3 regions of the Salinivibrio sp. PR5 genome follow, and region 2 is predicted to be linked to each of the others. Evidence: riboswitches for the same ligand, from Rfam matches in the RefSeq annotation. Region 2 holds a riboswitch; each other region holds the start of a gene.
What was found. A riboswitch is a leader RNA that binds a small molecule or an ion and turns the genes downstream of it on or off. The one in region 2 is predicted to bind thiamine pyrophosphate.

Region 1: another riboswitch for thiamine pyrophosphate. It lies ahead of thiD (bifunctional hydroxymethylpyrimidine kinase/phosphomethylpyrimidine kinase); the one in region 2 lies ahead of thiC (phosphomethylpyrimidine synthase ThiC).
Region 3: another riboswitch for thiamine pyrophosphate. It lies ahead of thiB (thiamine ABC transporter substrate binding subunit); the one in region 2 lies ahead of thiC (phosphomethylpyrimidine synthase ThiC).

The regions. Positions count from the first base shown of each region.
Region 1 covers NZ_MUFK01000017.1:48,671-53,067, forward strand. Annotated here, with positions in the region: gene BZG82_RS08260 (PAS domain-containing sensor histidine kinase) at 1-267, shown strand, start outside; gene BZG82_RS08265 (putative bifunctional diguanylate cyclase/phosphodiesterase) at 264-2,024, shown strand; TPP riboswitch at 2,087-2,187, shown strand; gene thiD (bifunctional hydroxymethylpyrimidine kinase/phosphomethylpyrimidine kinase) at 2,249-3,106, shown strand; gene BZG82_RS08275 (potassium channel family protein) at 3,190-4,215, opposite strand.
Region 2 covers NZ_MUFK01000004.1:111,486-115,882, forward strand. Annotated here, with positions in the region: gene BZG82_RS03120 (HesA/MoeB/ThiF family protein) at 1-62, opposite strand, end outside; gene thiE (thiamine phosphate synthase) at 46-714, opposite strand; gene thiC (phosphomethylpyrimidine synthase ThiC) at 711-2,687, opposite strand; TPP riboswitch at 2,782-2,881, opposite strand; gene crcB (fluoride efflux transporter CrcB) at 2,938-3,318, opposite strand; tRNA gene BZG82_RS03140 (tRNA-Trp) at 3,621-3,697, opposite strand; tRNA gene BZG82_RS03145 (tRNA-Asp) at 3,947-4,023, opposite strand; rRNA gene rrf (5S ribosomal RNA) at 4,226-4,341, opposite strand.
Region 3 covers NZ_MUFK01000001.1:49,794-54,190, reverse strand. Annotated here, with positions in the region: gene leuC (3-isopropylmalate dehydratase large subunit) at 1-1,007, shown strand, start outside; gene leuD (3-isopropylmalate dehydratase small subunit) at 1,017-1,619, shown strand; gene BZG82_RS00230 (DUF547 domain-containing protein) at 1,739-2,530, shown strand; TPP riboswitch at 2,569-2,670, shown strand; gene thiB (thiamine ABC transporter substrate binding subunit) at 2,723-3,709, shown strand; gene thiP (thiamine/thiamine pyrophosphate ABC transporter permease) at 3,715-4,397, shown strand, end outside.

The DNA.
Region 1 (4,397 bases), on a different contig from region 2:
ACCTTGACCTGTGTCCATGATTTATCGTTGGCAGCCGCGATGGCGCATACCACACCGCCCTCGCTATTCATGGTCAGCTATGCGGTGCTTGATGACACGGCAGATCAGGTTCAGTTACGACTCGGGGAACGGCCTATGATCGTGGTTAATGTGCCGGACTCCGAATCTATGCAATCGCACAGCGATAGCATTGTGACGTTGGCGTCACCAGTAACGGGTACGGGGTTGGGCCGAGCGATGCAAACACTTTTGGAGGACAGGGCATGACACGAGAAAAATCCCAAGCGCAGATCCTGATCATTGATGATCGACCGGAGAATGTCGACTTGTTGACTGCTATGTTGCTGCAATCTGGCTATCAACACATCACAGGCCTTAACGATCCACGCCTTGTGACCGATTACCTCTCCCCGGTCCCCGATTTAGTGTTGCTTGATATGCGTATGCCACAACGCTCGGGGCTGGATGTACTCGATCTGTTGAACAATACGCTCGGTGAGCACTGTCCCCCGGTGATGGTGCTCACTGCCGATAGTGATAACAATCTGCGCAACCAAGCCTTATGTCGTGGGGCCATTGATTATCTCACCAAGCCGTTTGATCACCATGAAGTGCTTCAGCGCATCCATAATATTCTTCATTTTCAATTCAAAACCCTGAAAGAGCGTGATCAAGCGGCACGTTTGCAAATGTTAGTGAATAAGCAAACCGCGGCATTACGTACCTTGTCTTTAACCGATCCTCTAACCAATCTACCCAATCGACGTGCGCTGGTGGATGCGGCTGAACGTCAACTCGCAAAGGGGATGGTGACCGTGTTTATGATAGCGTTGGATGGGATGGAGGCGGTAACACAGCATCAAGGCCACTTAATGACAGAAGCGCTGTATAAGCACCTTGCAGGGCTGTTGGCTAGTAGCTCGGTCGCAAGAGGTCGGCGTATTGGTGTCTGGGACAACACACGTTTGGTGATGGTAGTGGAAGGAGATATCACTGCCATTGACGCACTTGCCAAGCGGATTTGTCGATTATTGAGTGGTCATCACACCCTTGATGGCCGTTTGATGTCGATGCACTGCCATGTGGGAATAGCCCAAGCGGAAGGGGAACATCACGATGTGGAGCAACTCTTTCGCCAAGCGATTCTAGCCATCCCGACCGATGACACCGAAGTGGGTCATTATCGCCAAGAGTTGGATGCGCAATCGCAACGTGAGCATATGATCCGCAATGGACTTAGCCCGGCTCTTGAACAAGGAGGGTTGTCTTTGGTCTTTCAGCCCAAATGGGATCTCAATACCGGCACCATGGTAGGCGCTGAGGCGTTATTGCGTTGGCGTCATCCGCAACTGGGAGCGATCAGCCCGGCCGAGTTTATTCCCATTGCCGAGCGAAGTGCCGATATGATCCAACTCGGCGATGCAGTTTTTTCTATGGCGTTGCGCGCGCTGGTCCGTTGGCGAGAGCAATACACCTTGCCCGAGGCGTTTCACTTAGCCATCAATGTCTCTTCCCAGCAACTTCGCCACGGTTTTGCCGACAGCATTCTTGCCCGCTGCCAAGCGCTGGAAGTACCCACCCAAATCATTCAGCTTGAGGTTACTGAATCGGCGTTAATTCGACATATGTCGGTGGCGCTCAAAGAGTTACAACAGCTCCGTGATGCGGGGATGCATATTGCGCTTGATGATTTTGGCACAGGCTACAGTTCATTGAGCTATTTGAAACAGCTTCCTGTGGATTGGGTGAAGCTTGATCGTAGCTTTATTCAAGACCTTGCATCCAACGCCAGTGACAAACACCTTGTTGGTAGCGTGATCGACCTAGCGCATGGGTTCGGCCACGGTGTGGTGGCCGAAGGCGTGGAAGAAGTTGGCCAGCAACAGATTTTGCAGCGTATTGGCTGCGATCAAGCGCAAGGCTTCTTGTATGCCAAACCGCTGGGGTCAGAACAGTTTGAACAGCTTCTGCAAACCGGATGTGAATGCCCAGCGACGGCTATCAGTGCGCCCGTGTCTGGATAGCCGTGGTCATCATCGGATTAGAGATGAGGCTTGCGCTTTATCCGTAGGATGCATATCCTGAACACAGTTAGTCGGGGAGCAAGTAATTGCTGAGACTGCGAAAGCAGGACCCGTAGAACCTGATCCAGTTAGCACTGGCGGAGGGAACTGACACGATCAGCGCACAAAGTGATGCATACTGCCGTACTTTGTCTCCTTCCGCCCCTGATGATTAAGGGGCCAATATGAACCTATCTCCACCTGTTATTCTTACCATTGCCGGCTCAGACAGCGGTGGTGGCGCGGGCATTCAAGCTGACATTAAAGCGATTTCAGCGACCGGTGGCTATGCGTGCTCGGTGATCACCGCGCTAACCGCGCAAAATACCTGCGGTGTTGACGCCGTCTCGGCGGTTGAGCCCGATTTTGTGCGCGCCCAATTAGATGCAGTGTTATACGACATGCCGGTGCGTGCGGTGAAAATCGGCATGCTGGCCAATCAAGCGATTATTCGTGAAGTCGCTGCCGTGCTGGCACGGTCGCCACACTTGCCGGTGATTTTAGATCCCGTGATGGTCGCGACCAGCGGCGACCCTTTGCTCGACGAGCAGGCCATGACGGCGTTGATTGAAGAGCTTATTCCGCGAGCAACGGTGCTCACTCCCAACTTGCCGGAGGCCGCTCGCTTAACCGGTCGGCCTGTGCCAACCTCTATCGAGCAAATGCATGAGCTGGTGCCGGCACTTCGCCATCTAGGCTGTCCTTACGTGATGCTCAAAGGGGGCCATTTACACCAGATGCCCCAGAGCGTCGATATGTGGATTAGCCGAGATACCTGTCAGACCTTGCGCGCACGCCGCATTGAAACTACCAACACCCATGGCACCGGATGTTCACTGTCTGCTGCAATCGCCTCGTTTTATGCCCAAGGGATGACGCCTATCGAGGCCGGGCGAGCGGCTAAGCAGTATTTGACGGAGGCCTTAGCGCATAGTCAGCAGCTAACGGTCGGAAGAGGTGCTGGGCCGGTGCATCATTTTTACGCTTACCCTGATAATTTGTGTCTGTCGCCAGCAGAGCATGCTGTCGCGGAATTGCCCTGAGACGAGATGGAAACGATCCGCTGCAACCCAAGTGGGGCAGCGGCATCGAAAAGAAAACAGCAAAGATGCGTTGGACGCGTCCGTTAGGCGGCAGACCAATGTGGTAAACGCTCGGCGGCGATATAAAAGATGCGATCGCCCGGTGCCACTTCAGTGTGTAGGCGAGGGTTCAGGGTGATCCCATCGCCTTTGTCGAGACCAATTAAAGTTGCATCATGCTCATGCTTTAATTGATTAAACAAGGTGCCGACATCGGTTGCACTCGCATCGGTGGGGTAGCGGGCACAGTATTGGGTCATCCCTTGAGCCGTGCTCAATAGCTCGTGATGTAATTGGCTTGAACCGGGATCAACGGCCGCTTTTGCCAGCATTTCCACCGACACAGACGGCACACATTCAGCGTGCGGATAGTGCTGCTTCAATATTTGGCTGAGTGCATCATCTTGAAAATACGCGAGTAAATGAGCGGAAGGGTTTTTGTGAGCGCAGAACAGCGCCGCAGAAAGCGTAATATCGTCTTCTGGGTTATCGATAATAATACTCGCGGCGCTGTCGATGCCGGCGCGCGCGATGCCTTCGGCATCAGTAAAGCTGGTCACGCGCACAAACTCTACCTCGCCAGGCAGCGGATTTTCCATTTCAGGACGGACACAAAGCACGATCGGGCGCTCGCCATGAATACCGCTTTGCAATAAACGGATTAACTGAATGGTACGCTGACCGTTCCACCCCAAAACTAAAATATGATTTTTCACAGTAAGACTCCGTTTTCCTTGTAATCCACGTCGCCAATAATCCACCAAGGCACTGGTCACATGCCCAATCACCACCGCAAACAGACCGAGTCCACCGGGAATGATCCAAAAGGCGGTAATCCACTGTCCTGCCTCGGTGGCGGGTGAGTAATCGCCATATCCCACGGTAGAGGCGGTGACCACTAAGTAATAGATGTAGCGACTGAGTGACTGAGTCATCTCAGTTTCACCCGCCGATTGTAAAAGCAGCCAGCCAATGATGCCGTAGGCGAGTACGACCAATCCGAGAATACGCCCGTTTAAATGGGCGAAGTGGCTGATAATCCAACGTTTAAAAAGCAACCAAAAGGTCATAGTGTCTCGCTCATTCGCTATGGAAACGCCAGTATGAAGGGATTTTTTATGGGTTTACAGTGTAAATCAACGCATTGGCGTTGAGAGGATCACAGTTTAATCGATTACAAGCACATGCGTATGTATAAGGCGTACAATATGTATATTAACAACTCGGAGGGCTTCGCGTGTTTACATCTCGT
Region 2 (4,397 bases):
TCTCCGACTTCTGGCAGCATGATTTGCCGGCTATAACGCAGGTATTCACTGTCCGATAGCATCACGCCCTCCTTGCTGTCTTGATGGATTAAGACAGCGATTAAATGCGTCAATGCGCGCCGCTAAATCAGGCGCTTGCGTCACGGCACGGACCACCGCAATGGCGTCCACGCCAGTGCGCCAAACGTCAGGGGCTCGGTTGAGATCAATACCGCCAATCGCCACCGTCGGGAAGCGGCCATCCACAGTCGCCACCTGCTGAGCTAACGCAGAAATGCCTTGCGGCGGCTCGGCGAGCTGTTTGGTGGTAGTGGGAAAAATATGGCCGATGGCAAGATAACTGGGCGAGAGTGCAATCGCTGCAGCAAGTTGTTCGGGACTGCGTGTCGATACGCCAAGGCGCACGCCTTGCCGCGCAAGTCGGTCAAGATCCGCCTCTTGTGAGTCTTGCTGGCCCAGATGAACGCCATAGGCGCCAGCTTCAAGCGCAAGCTGCCAGTGATCGTTGATAAACACCTGCGCATGGTGCGCGCGACCCAATGCCACCGCGCGCTGTACCCAGTATGACAATTGTGGATGGGCTGGCTGCTTCACACGCAGTTGCACGGTTTTCACGCCCAAGCAAAGTAAGCGTTCAAGTAAATCCACGTCGTCTACCACCGGATATAATGGGCCTATGCCTTCCGACATAGGCGCAAACGGGGTCAGGCTCATGATTCCACCTTATCGCTGTCGCTTACCTCAGCGCCTTGTTGTGGCGAATGATGAGATTTTTGCAGGTAGAGCTCACTGCCCTTTTCTCGAAACTCTTGCGATTTTTGCTGCATGCCTGCTAACGGGTCTTCCAGCATGGTGACATCAATCGCTTCGCCCGCAGCGGCATAGCCATTTTCTTTGGCGTAATCGCGGACTTCTTGGCTGATTTTCATGGAGCAGAATTTTGGCCCACACATGGAGCAAAAATGCGCGACCTTGCCCGACTCTTGAGGCAGTGTTTCATCGTGATAAGCACGCGCCGTCACTGGATCTAATGCAAGGTTAAACTGATCTTCCCAGCGAAATTCAAAGCGCGCTTTGGAAATGGCGTTATCTCGCACCTGCGCGCCCGGATGTCCTTTGGCTAAGTCGGCGGCGTGCGCACACAACTTGTAAGTAATCAGTCCAGTTTTAACATCCTCTTTATTGGGCAGACCCAGATGCTCTTTGGGCGTGACATAGCAAAGCATCGCACACCCAAACCAGCCAATCATCGCCGCACCAATCCCGGAGGTAATGTGGTCATAGCCAGGCGCAATATCGGTAGTCAGCGGGCCTAAAGTATAAAAGGGCGCTTCGTGGCAATGGGTGAGCTGCTCGTCCATATTCTCTTTGATCATGTGCATGGGCACATGACCGGGGCCTTCAATCATCACCTGCACATCGTATTCCCATGCCACCTTGGTTAGCTCGCCCAGGGTACGTAACTCACTGAACTGGGCTTCGTCGTTCGCGTCAGCTACTGAGCCTGGGCGCAATCCATCGCCTAACGACAGCGATACATCATAGGCGGCACAAATCTCGCAGATTTCACGAAAATGGGTATAGAGGAAGCTTTCTTGATGATGCGCCAAGCACCATTTGGCGATAATCGACCCACCACGCGAGACAATCCCAGTCACGCGATTGGCAGTCATGGGCACATAGTGCAAACGCACCCCGGCGTGAATGGTAAAGTAGTCGACCCCTTGTTCGGCTTGCTCTATCAAGGTATCGCGCATCACTTCCCAAGTCAGATCTTCGGCAATGCCATTCACTTTCTCAAGCGCCTGATACATAGGTACGGTGCCAATCGGGACTGGGCTATTACGTAAAATCCACTCGCGAGTTTCGTGGATATTGCGTCCGGTCGATAAATCCATCACCGTATCCGCGCCCCAACGGGTCGCCCACACCAACTTTTCGGTTTCTTCTTCAATGGAGGAGCTCACCGCCGAGTTACCAATATTGGCATTCACTTTCACCAGAAAGTTACGCCCAATGATCATCGGCTCCGCTTCTGGGTGGTTAATGTTGGCAGGAATAATCGCACGCCCTTCAGCAACTTCTTGGCGCACAAATTCGGGAGTGATGTTTGAGGGTAAATGCGCGCCAAAGCTTTCTCCTGGGTGCTGGCGGTTTAGCTGCTCTTCACGATACTGCTGACGCCCCATATTTTCCCGGATCGCGATAAACTCCATCTCTGGGGTGATAATGCCTTGGCGTGCGTAGTGAAGTTGGGTCACACATTGGTTAGGTTTCGCCCGACGGATAGGCGGTAAGGCATTAAAGCGAAGATCATCTAAGGTTTCATCACTGAGGCGGGTCTGCGCATAGTCTGAGCTCACTGCATCAAGAAACTCTGTATCGGCACGCTCATCAATCCAGGCTTTGCGCACTGGCGCTAAGCCTTGGTAAATATCGATAGCACTCTGTGGGTCAGTATAAGGCCCTGATGTGTCATAAACCCGAATGGACTCGTTGGCCTCGTACTGCGGATTGTCTTTACTGCCACCCACAAAGGTCGGAGACAAATGGATCTCTCGCATCCCTACGCGAATATCGGGTCGCGATCCCTCGACATAGACTTTTTCCGAGTTGGGGTAGGTTTGCGCAGAGAGAGAATCGATAAAGGATTTGGCCTCAAGACGGGCCTGTTTACGGGTCGACATAGCATTACTCCGGTGTTCATTATGGGAATTAATGCTTGCCGGAAAACGCTGAATTGAGATGTGAGCAAAACTGGCAGACGCGTACGGTCTGTGATCTGATGCATCTCTTGTTCCCTTCGCTGGTACTAACCAGATCAGGTTCAACGGATCCCACTTAACGTGGTCTCAGCCAATTGGCACTCCGACAAGTTCAACGCCAGTATAAGAAATCACCGCCGCAACAACAAGCGACGTAATGGCATGTTTTTACCTACCCAGTAATGCGTCCTAGCAACCAAGCCCCCATCGCGGCCGCTCCTAAGCATAACGCAAGGTTGAGACCCACGTTTAACAAGGCTTTCACCGTCTCACCATGTTGAAAAAGAAGCAAGGTATCCACTGAAAAGGTCGAGAAGGTGGTGAACGCGCCCAAAAAGCCAATCGCAATCAGTTGACGCCAAGGTACAGGGGCAATCAGCTCTTGACTCATCGCCGCTAAAAAGACACCCATCGCTAATGATCCTAGCACATTAACCATTAGGGTGCCGTACGGGAATCCTCGACCAAACACTGCGACGCTCCACTCTGAAACTAAAAAACGCGAAGACGCCCCTAATGCGCCACCAAGTCCTACCCACAATATGCTTACCACTGGGGGCTCCTTTTGATTGGTAAAAAGTCATCATACCGCGACATGTGAACAAGAAACAGGAGGAAGAAAAAGGGAAAAGGATCAGGGGTGCTAGAAGCATAATGAGTCACATACAAAAAAAGCACCGACAATGTCGATGCTTTGATGTTTGGCAGGGGTAGAGGGATTCGACCGGGCTGGCGACCCAGCCCCCGACACGCTTTTGTGTAGATTGCATGTTCACATCTACCCTTAATCGGATTACGAGAACCTTGATGATTCACATACAAAAAAAGCACCGACGATGTCGATGCTTTGGTATTTGGCAGGGGTAGAGGGATTCGAACCCCCAACACGCGGATTTGGAATCCGCTGCTCTGCCAATTGGAGCTATACCCCTGTAGATAGGTGCCTATTGTAGCGATCCCGCGACAAATTACCACCACCAATTACTCTTCAGACGTTTGATCGCTTATTTATAAAGCAAATCGCCCCAACGCCCCAATCACAAAAAACCCCAGCTTTTCAGCTAGGGTTTCTAAGCAGTGGCGGAGGGCCGGGGTTGCGGGCAACCGGGACTCATTCGCCCGCAGGGCGAACCTGGCCAATAACAAAAAACCCTACTAAAATTAGCAGGGTTTCTAAGTAGTGGCGGAGTGGACGGGACTCGAACCCGCGACCCCCGGCGTGACAGGCCGGTATTCTAACCAACTGAACTACCACTCCGCACCAATTCTGTCTCATCAAAGTCTTACGCATATCTGCTTTGATGATTAAATTTTTGCTAACTAAAGCCCAACATTAAGCTCTAATTAGATTATCTTGTTTGATGCGATGAGGATGTTGAATCGAGACGCGCAGTGTATGCCAATACATGAGCATCGCAGATATCAACAGCATCGAGCTATCAACAAGATAAGCAATGAGAGCCTGGCGATGTCCTACTCTCACATGGGGAGACCCCACACTACCATCGGCGCTGCTTCGTTTCACTACTGAGTTCGGCATGGAGTCAGGTGGGTCCAAAGCGCTATGGTCGCCAAGCAAATTCGGTAATCTAGAAAGCTGTTCGTTCTCGCCACAATCAACTGGCTTTATTT
Region 3 (4,397 bases), on a different contig from region 2:
CCGCAACCCACGGCGCTTTTGGTGCACTGGCCTTTGGCATTGGTACCTCAGAAGTCGAACACGTACTGGCCACTCAAACGCTTAAGCAATCCCGCGCCCGCACGATGAAAATTGAAGTCACGGGCAAAACTGCCCCCGGGATCACCGCCAAAGATATTGTCCTTGCGATTATCGGTAAAGTTGGCCACGCAGGTGGCACTGGGCATGTGGTGGAGTTTTGCGGGGACGCAATCACCGACTTGTCGATGGAAGGGCGAATGACGGTGTGCAACATGGCCATCGAATTAGGCGCAAAAGCTGGCCTGATCGCGCCAGATGACACCACCTTTGCCTACCTAAAAGACAAAAAATTTGCCCCTAAAGGCGAGCAATGGCAGCAAGCCGTTGCGTATTGGCAAACCTTGCACTCAGATGCCGATGCGCACTTTGATCGTGTGGTCACCCTCGATGGCAGTCAAATCCATCATCAAGTCACATGGGGCACCAACCCCGGCCAAGTGGTCAGTGTGCATGATACCGTGCCTGTCCCAGAGAGCATGACCGACCCGATAGAGCGCCACTCGGCTGAGCGAGCCTTAAAGTATATGGGGCTGACGGCAGGCCAAGCCATTACAGATATCCGCATCGATAAAGTCTTTATTGGCTCTTGCACCAACTCACGGATTGAAGACATGCGCGCAGCCGCCGCGGTCGCCAAAGGACGACGCGTGGCAGAGGGTGTACATGCCATGGTAGTGCCGGGCTCCGAGCAAGTGCGCGCCCAAGCAGAGCAAGAAGGGCTGGATGTAATCTTCCGCGAAGCGGGCTTTGAATGGCGCTTACCCGGCTGCTCGATGTGTTTGGCAATGAACAACGATCGCTTAGGCCCTAAAGAGCGCTGTGCGTCCACCAGCAACCGCAACTTTGAAGGGCGTCAAGGCCGTGAAGGCCGCACCCACTTGGTCAGCCCAGCCATGGCCGCCGCCGCGGCGATTGCGGGCCATTTTGTCGACGTTAACCAATTATAAGGAGGCCTTATGTCAGGCATACACACTCATACCGGCATTGTTGCCCCATTAGATGCGGCGAACGTCGATACCGATGCGATTATCCCTAAACAGTTTTTGCAAAAAGTCACCCGTACAGGCTTTGGTCAGCATCTATTTCACGATTGGCGCTTTTTAGACGATGCGGGTAAACAGCCGAACCCCGAGTTTGTGCTCAATCAAGCGCGCTACCAAGGGGCGAGCGTGTTACTCACCCGCGAAAACTTTGGCTGTGGCTCGTCACGCGAACATGCTCCTTGGGCGCTGGATGATTACGGTTTTAAAGTGATTATCGCCCCCAGTTTTGCCGATATTTTCTATGGCAACTGCATTAATAACCAAATGGTGCCAGTGACCCTTGAAGAAGGCCAAATCGATGCTCTATTTACGTATGTGGCCGAAAATGAAGGCGCGACGGTAACGCTAGATTTGCCCGCCCAAACCATCCGTGCCGGTGAACACTGCTTTAGCTTCCAGATGGATGATTTTCGCCGTCATTGCTTGTTGGAAGGATTAGATAGCATTGGCCTCACGCTTCAGCACGACGCTGAGATCTCGCGCTTTGAGCAAAACATTCCCGCCTTTTTGGCATAACACAATGCTTTAACCACTAAAACGCTGCTTGAGCAGCGTTTTTTTATGGCTATGAAAGCAAACATGGCGCAAGCTGGTCTAGGATATAAACAAGATACGCTCGCGATTGAGGAAGCGGTATGCGAACACGGATCACGCTCATTTTTTGGTTACTCGTTGCTTTTCCAGCCTTGGCCGCCCCGAAAGCCGATTATTGGGCAATGTGGGATGCGCACAACCCCGCCAGCCAAGCCACGTTTACCCATCACAGCTGGCAAGTATTACTCGATAAGTATTTACAGCCTCAAGGACAGCACACCTTATTTAACTACGCAGCCGTCACCGAGGCCGATAAAGCGACTCTCGATCATTACATTAGCATGCTCACCGCGCGCGACCCGCGCACCTTGACCAAAGACGAACAATACGCGTACTGGGTTAATCTCTACAATTCAGTCACCGTAAAGCTAATTTTGGATGCGTATCCAGTCCGTTCGATCACCAAACTCGGTGGCCTGTTTAGCTTTGGACCTTGGGATGATGAGGTGGTCACGGTGGCAGGAGAGCCGCTTACCTTGAATGATATTGAGCACCGCATTCTGCGCCCGCTCTGGCAAGATCCGCGTACCCACTATGCGGTCAATTGTGCCAGCCTTGGCTGTCCGAACCTACAGCCACAAGCCTTTCAAGCCGACACCTTAGAGACACAATTAGAACAAGCCGCCTATACCTTTATTAACAGTGATAAAGGCGTGAGTCAGCAAGGCGGTCAGTGGCAGCTTTCTTCTATCTATGAGTGGTTTGAGGCCGATTTTGGCGGCAGTGAACAAGGAGTAATCACCCATATCAATCAATACCGCGATATCAAACTTCCCGAGGATGCACGCTTAGACTATGACTACGACTGGGCGCTTAACCGAACCGCTGACTAAAAGGCTTGGTTAACCCTAAGCCAATCAGTACAATGGCTTCGTACTCATTGGGGAGCCTCTTGGCTGAGATTGCGCACCGCGCTAAACCCATCGAACCTGATCCAGCTAACACTGGCGTAGGGATTGAGACTTGATGATGTCATCAACCAGCCTCAACACCCACGCCCAACTTAGGAGCGTGCTGTGAAAGTCATTACGTCTGTTTTAACCGTACTTTCTTTGTCTCTGTTATCGCTTGGCGCCCGCGCCGCCGACCCGCTGACTGTCTATACCTACGACTCGTTTATCACCGATTGGGGCGCAGGGCCAAAAATTAAAGCCGCCTTCGAGAAACGCTGTAATTGTAAGGTCGAGTTTGTGTCCCTTGAAGACGGCGCAGCCTTGCTAAACCGCATGCGGATTGAAGGCAGTAACACCAGCGCCGATATCGTGTTGGGTATGGACACCAATTTAATGAAAGAAGCGGAGCGGAGCGGCATTGTCGCCGAGCACGCGGTGAATACGGAGCGCCTACAGGTACCCGGCGGTTGGGATAATCCCTACTTTATCCCCTACGATTACGGCTACTTTGCCTTCGTGTACGACACCACGCGCCTGCTCGATCCGCCCAAGAGCTTGAAAGCCTTGATTGAAGATCGTGATGACATCAGTGTGATTTACCAAGATCCCCGTGTCTCCACCGTTGGCCAAGGCTTAATGCTTTGGATCCAGAAAGTCTACGGCGATAAAAGCCAGCAAGCATGGCGTGATCTCGCGGATAACACCATTACCGTGACCAAAGGCTGGACCGAAGCGTACAACATGTTCCTGAACAAGGAAGCGGACATGGTGCTCTCTTACACCACATCACCGGCTTACCATTTGGTTGCCGATGATGATGACCGCTTTGCCGCCGCGACGTTTGAAGAGGGCCACTATATGCAGATTGAAGTGGCCGCAAAATCAGCCTACACCGACCAGCCAGAACTGGCCGATGCGTTTTTGCAGTTTATGCTCAGCGATGAAGCGCAGTCGATCATTCCCCTTACGCAATGGATGTACCCTGTTACTGATATCACGTTACCGGATGCCTTCTATACCTTGAGTAAGCCCAAAAAAAGCTTGATTTATCAACCCGATGAAGTGATGGGCAACCGTCAACAATGGGTGCGTGACTGGCAAACGGCGTTGGTTGAATAATCGTCATGCTCAACCCTTCACGCACTTGGCCGGGCAGTCTCGCGGCCAGTCTCGTCGTGCTTTTAATTGGCAGCGCTCTTTGGGCGCTGTTCTCTCACAGCCAAGATCTTAACCTTCAGGCACTATGGCAAGATGCCTACCTTCGTCACGTCACCGTATTTAGCTTCAAGCAAGCCATTTTATCAGTGATCCTCAGTGTGGGATTGGCGATTCCTGTTGCCCACGCCCTGTCGCGTCGCGAGTTTGCGGGTAAGCGTTGGTTGTTGAAACTGTTTGCCATGACCTTAGTGCTGCCTGTGCTGATTGGGGTATTTGGCTTGGTAGCCATTTTTGGTCGCAGCGGATTGCTCGCCGACACCCTACAACATTTTGATCTTTCTATGCCATTTTCCATTTATGGATTGAGCGGCATTTTGCTGGCACACGTGTTTTTCAACTTACCATTTTCCGCCCAGATCATGGTGCAAGCACTCGAGGGGATCCCCGCCGATCAACGCCGCTTAGCGACGCAATTGGGCTTAGGTGGCTGGCAGCGTTTTCGTCACCTTGAATGGCCTTATCTTCGCCAAAGTTTGCCCCATATCGTCGGGCTGGTGTTTATGCTCTGCTTTACCAGTTTTGCCACCGTCATGGCGCTTGGCGGCGGCCCCAAAGCCACCACCATAGAGTTGGCCATTTACCAAGCCAT